DNA from 2 places in the Clostridium hominis genome. Region 2 is predicted to be linked to the other one. Evidence: predicted binding sites of a transcription regulator. Region 2 holds the regulator's gene; the other holds the start of a gene.
The links. Region 2 encodes Rex, which represses fermentation and respiration genes when NADH is low (regulators of the CRP and FNR family bind a similar motif). Its sites were predicted from a motif close to ATTGTTAANNNNTTAACAAT; they were not measured.
Positions count from the first base shown of each region.

Region 1 (3,238 bases), on a different contig from region 2:
AGACCACCCATTGTATGGTGAACAGTTATTGATCTTGCACCTGCATAAAATGGTGCTGTATCAATTTTTTGTTCTAATATTTTTCTACCAAATTCATCTCCACCTTGATTATCTACGGCTTCATTATACTTATCTAAAGAAGCTTTTAGATTTTCGTATGGAAGATCTAATTTTTCTGCTAATTCTTCAAGAGAATCAGCTTTAATAACTATACCTTGTTCAACTAATTCAGTTATAGTTTGATTAAAGTTATTTTTGCTTTCTGGTGTTGGATAAGTATCAGAATCTATTACTTCCCATAGCCATTTATCAGTTTGTTCATATAAAGCCATAGTCATAACGTCTCTACGCTCATCCTCTGCAACAAAACGATTTCCCTCTTTATTAATGAAAACATTACTTGCAACACCCACACCAACTTTACCACTTAAGCTTCCTGTGTTTGGATCTCCCATAGGTAAAAGTTGAATTTCATTCATTCCAACAAGATTAGCATTAACAGCTTCGGCCATAATTAAGCCATCACCAGTTGCTCCTGGAGCATTAGTAGTTTTTATTGTTTCATCTAATGTAGGCCATTTTTTATTATATTCTTGACGCATTTCAACATTAGCACCAAATCCACCAGTTGTTAGTATAACCCCATTATTAGCATTTAAAGTTACTTTATTACCATTTGCCCCTAACGCAATTACTCCAGTAACTATGCCATCTTCAATAATTAGCTCTTCAGCTTTGGTTTCTACCATTACTTCAACATCATTACTATTTATGTAATTCATATATGCATCAACATACCCAGTTCCTAAAGGTTTAACAGGTTTATGTCCTCTTGGGAATAATCCACCTAAAACTGTTATTAGATTATCAGTATACTCCATTCCAAGAGATTCAAGCCACTCTAATGCAGGATAAGCATTTTCAACAAGGGTTCTAATTAAATCAGGATTACCTAATTTATCTCCACCTTCATATGTTTGAGTATAGTGTAGTTCAATACTATCTTCAATACCTAATGGTTCTTGTCTTTTTGGATCAACTGCATTATATCCTGAACCAGATATTATTGTATTTCCACCAACACTAGGCATCTTTTCTATTACTATTACGCTTGCACCATTTTGCGAAGCGCTTACTGCAGCTGCCAGACCAGCACCACCAGCACCAACAACTATAACATCAGCAGTTTTTTCAATATCTTCAACTTTTTCAGTTTGTTCCTTTTTTACATTAAGTAACTCTAAGTTACCACCAGCTTCTTGTAAAGCAATTTTTGTAGCTTCAATGATAGCATTACTTGTATAAGTAGCTCCTGAAACAATGTCTACAGCCACACTTTGAGTAGTAACTATAGCTGCAGGTACCTTTTCTAAAGCTGCATCTGAAACATTTGGAGTTTCACCATGTTCGATAACAGTGACAGATTTTATAGAAGTATCATCAACTTCAACCTGAACTTTTAGGTCACCGTTGTGGGCCTTAGATGATGCTTCATATGTACCAGGTTTGAAAGATAATTGAGTTGTTTCTAAATTACTATTCTTACATCCCATAATGCTAAATAGCATTGTAGTACTTAATAACAAAGCACTAATTCTTCTTAAGATTGATCTTTTTTTCATTTTTGTCCCCCTAAATGTAATATTAACATAACTCGTTACGTAACATGTTATGTTAATATTATAACAATGAAAAGGTTATGTCAAGTAAAAAATGGAATTAAAGAATAATTATGTGTTTTGAATGTTATTAGAATATACTATGAAGAAAATGTAAATTTTATTGACAAAATAGTTTTAGGGTGTTAATCTAAAACAAATAGTTTTTAAAACTAGATGAATTAGATTGATAGACAAAATTACTTAGGATAGAATATAAATTGAATGGAGAGAAATTTATGATTAGAATAGTATCAGACTCATCATCACTTTACTCAAAAAAAGATGGACAAGCTAAAGGAATTGAAATTGCTCCACTTGCAGTAACTATTAACAGTAATACATATAAAGAATATGAAGATATTCATACAGAAAAATTTATAGAGATAATTAATGAAGGACATATACCAGCATCTTCTCAGCCGTCAATAGGAGAAGTATTAGAAATATACAGCAAATATCCTGAGGATGAAATAATAAATATATCAATGGCTGATGGGTTATCAGGTACATATAACTCAGCATGTATGGCGAAAAATATGGATGAAAATCCAGGGCGTATTCATGTAATTAATTCGCAAACATTATGTGGACCTCAAAAATACTTAGTTGATTTAGCTGTAGTTTTAGCTCAAAATGGTATTGAGGTTAAGGAGATAGTTACAGAGATAAATGAAACTGTAGAAAACTCCAAATCTTTCTTAATACCTAATGATTTTGATTATTTAGTAAGAGGGGGAAGATTATCACCATTAGCTGGTAAAATTGGTGGGTTAATAAAGCTAGTACCTGTAATGACTCTTGCAGAAGATAAAAAATCTTTAGTTAAGTTCACTACAAAGCGTACTTTTAAAAAGGCAATACAAAAAATTTGCGAAACAATGTTAGAAGATAACGTTGATTCAAATTGTAAAATATATATTTCACACGCTTGTAAAGAAGAGTTAGCAGAAGAAGCCAAAAACATTATATTAGGTCATATAGAAAATGCTGATATTGAAGTTAAACTTTTAGGTCCTGCGTTTACAACTCAAGGTGGTCCAGGATGTGTAGCAATTCAATATATAAGAAAACATGAAGCATTAAAATAGAAAGTTTTAGGGGGGGACTAATGGAAAGTTCTAAATTTCATTTGCCAAGATTCAATGAGTTACCACGTGTTCCTTTATATAAAGATCAGGTAATTACATATTTAGAAGATGTGGCTAAATCAATAAATGTTAATACAGATGAAAAAATATTAACGCCAACAATGCTTAATAATTATGTAAAGCAAAAGGTGGTATCACCTCCAAAAGATAAAAAGTATAATGAAAAGCATTTAGCATATCTAATTGTAGTTTGCGTATTAAAGCAGGTATTTAGCTTACAAGAAATATGTAGTCTCATAAATGTACAAATAGAGAGTTGTCCTATAGATACGGCTTATGATTATTTTTGTACAGAAGCAGAGAAAGCCATAGAAGCTGTTTTTATAACTAGGGATTTTTCTTATCCTAGTTCTGCCTCGATAAATACATTAGAAAGTGAAATGGTAAGGTCGACAGTTATGGCAGTTGCTCATAAACTATATATACAGA
Region 1 covers NZ_JACOOO010000005.1:116,459-119,696, reverse strand. The annotation lists gene H8S20_RS05130 (flavocytochrome c) at 1-1,622, opposite strand, end outside; gene H8S20_RS05125 (DegV family protein) at 1,898-2,749, shown strand; gene H8S20_RS05120 (DUF1836 domain-containing protein) at 2,770-3,238, shown strand, end outside.
Region 1: a site for Rex is predicted at 1,671-1,690, ahead of H8S20_RS05130 (flavocytochrome c). Genes of this name have one in related genera too.

Region 2 (3,238 bases):
TTCTAAAAACGCTGTCATACCTTCTAATTGATCTTCTGAATCAAAACATTTACCAAAATCTTCAGCTTCAACCTTAATAGCTAAATCCATATCTACTTGGGTTCCTCTGTTTATTGCATCCTTACATAACTTAACTGCTATTGGTGCGTTTGCAATTATTGAACTTGCCATTTTCTTAGCTTCATCCATTAAACTTTCTACAGGTACCACTTTATTAACTAATCCAATTCTTAAAGCTTCTTCAGCATTTACCATTGCGCAAGTATATATAAGCTCCTTAGCTTTTCCTGCTCCTACTAATCTCGGAAGTCTTTGAGTTCCTCCAAATCCTGGTGTTATCCCAAGGCCAGCTTCTGGTTGTGCAAATCTAGCTTTTTCTGATGCTATTCTTATATCGCAAGCCATAGCAAGTTCACAACCTCCCCCTAGGGCAAATCCAGGTATAGCTGCAATTACAGGCTTCTCTAAGGTCTCTAATCTTCTAAATACTTTATTACCAAGTAATCCAAACTCTTCAGCTTCTGTTGAATTTAAATCTTTCATTTCTGCAATATCAGCTCCAGCCACAAAAGCCTTTTGCCCAGCTCCTGTTACTATTACGCAATAGATCTCACTATTATTTTCAATACTATCTATTACTATGTCTAACTCTCTCAAAGTGTCTGAATTTAGGGCATTTAAAGCTTTAGGTCTATTAATAATAATAGTTGCTAAATTACCTTCAGTTTCTAAAATGACATTTTTTAATTCTACATCAACTTGCATTCTCAACATTCCTCTCTTTTATACAAAATTCATCATCAAAAAAAGCATAAGACAATTTTATTGTTAATTTTCTAACAATAATGATTAAAAAAATATACTTTTTTGTCGTCTTTAGTATAGTAGTTGGAATAATTTAACTTCTGTGATTATTATATTACTTTAAAAAGAGTTTTTCAATAACTTTTTACTTTTTTGTTAAAATTTAACATAACTTTTGGATATAATATTTTTTATATAATAAATTAATGTTATAAACAAAAAAATATACTTTCAATGTGGCATTAATTTATTACCATATTGAAAGTATATATGTATATCTAGTAGTTACATCCAAGATAGACTTTTCCTAAAGACTATTCACCTTGCTCTTCTTCTAGATGTGATTCTGCTTCACTATGCATTAAATATATTAAAGTTAATAAACTTTCAGATAGATGTACATTTTCTACTATTACATCACTTGGCACTTTTAAGTCTACAGGAGCAAAGTTCCATATTCCCTTTATTCCACATTTAACTAAAATATCACATACCTTTTGAGCATTTATTCTTGGTACACAGATAATTCCTACATCTGTTGGATTTTCTTCTGCATATCTTTCTAATTCATCAATATCTTTTATTTCGATATCTCTAATTTTCATCCCTAGTAATTTTGGATTAGCATCAAAAATTGCATTAATATTTAATCCAGCTTTAGAGAATCTATAGTTGGCAATTGCCTGACCTATATTACCAGCCCCAACTATCAAGGCTTTGTACTCTGTATCTAGTCCCAATATTAATCCTATTTGGTTATAAAGATCTTTTACATTGTACCCATAACCTTGTTGCCCGAAATCTCCAAAGTTATTTAAATCTTGTCTTATTTGTGAAGCTGTAAAACCTATTTTTTCTCCAAGTTCTTTTGAAGAAATTCTATCTACATCATTTGCCATTAACTCTTGTAGATATCTATGGTATTTAGGCAATCTTTTAATTACAGCCATAGAAACATGTTTTTTTCTTTCCATAATCTAAATTCTCCTTAAAGTATCTTATATTTAATTAAGTCCACTTTCTCTACTTTTATACATTGATAATATAATAACATACTTTTTATATGTATTCTATATCTCTCAATAAATATAGATGACTTATTTTTGTAAATATTTTTTCTAAATTGTATATCAAACAAGTAATAGTGTATATTATTTTTTAAAATATTCCAAGGTGTTCTAGCAAAATTTTTAATCCTATTAAGATTAATATAACTCCACCTATTATTTCAGCCTTCCCAGAGAATAAGTCTCCAAATATCTTTCCTATTATAACACCTATAGCAGAAGTTACAAGTGTTATTATCCCTATAATCAATACAGCACTTATGATATTTACATTTAAGAATGCAAAACTAACTCCAACAGCTAAAGCATCTATACTTGTAGCAATCGCTAATATAAACATTCTTTTCATTCCTGTATCTACTTCATCATCGCTATCTTCATCAGGGTGAATAGCTTCATGAATCATTTTTCCACCAATTATAGCTAACAGTATGAATGCTATCCAGTGATCAAACTTTTCAATATAACTACTAAATCCATTTCCTAATATCCATCCAATTAGAGGCATAACTCCTTGTGCTATCCCAAAGAACAATCCAGCTTTTAATGCTATTTTCCACTTATCTCTTACTGGAATCTTTAACCCTAGTGCTACAGAAACTGCAAAAGCGTCCATAGCTAATCCTACTGCTAAAAAAATTAAACTTAATAAATCCATAATCTCCTCCACACTTTAAATTTATATATAAAATATTTAATTACTTTATTACCTCTATAGCATTTTTCATTCAAATTTTTATTTATTTTAGTAAATAATATCATTTTATTTTTCCTAAAAAAATAGAGACTTATGTATAACGTAGCAGATCCGTTATACATAAGTCTCACAATTTAAAGCAAAGCCAGATGTGTTAACATCAATATGTTGACTTTGCTACAAGATGCGGTGATCTTGCATGCTACTCCCTTATGCCTAAATATTCTCGACTTTTAAATTATAATTAAAGTAAAATTCTTTGTCAACTTTTATCTAAGACATCTAATAGAGTTAATTACTGCTAATATTGTAACTCCTACATCAGCAAATACTGCTTCCCACATAGTTCCTAAACCAAAAGCTACTAAAATCATAACTAGAGTTTTTATTGCTAGTGCAAAAATTATATTTTGCAAAAGAATTTTATTTGTTTTTCTTGCTGTTTTTATTGCATCAACTATAGACTTAGGATCATCCTTCATTAATACAACATCTGCAGCTTCTATAGCCGCATCAGATCCAATTCCACCCATTGCTATTCCTATATCAGCTCTAGCAAGCACTGGAGCATCATTTATTCCATCACCAACGAAAACAAGCTTACCTTTTGAAGATTTACTATTCATTAGCTTTTCAACCTTCTCTACTTTATCAGCTGGTAATAATTCAG
Region 2 covers NZ_JACOOO010000047.1:163,918-167,155, reverse strand. The annotation lists gene H8S20_RS19500 (short-chain-enoyl-CoA hydratase) at 1-765, opposite strand, end outside; gene H8S20_RS19495 (redox-sensing transcriptional repressor Rex) at 1,119-1,778, opposite strand; gene H8S20_RS19490 (manganese efflux pump MntP) at 1,963-2,529, opposite strand; gene H8S20_RS19485 (heavy metal translocating P-type ATPase) at 2,838-3,238, opposite strand, start outside.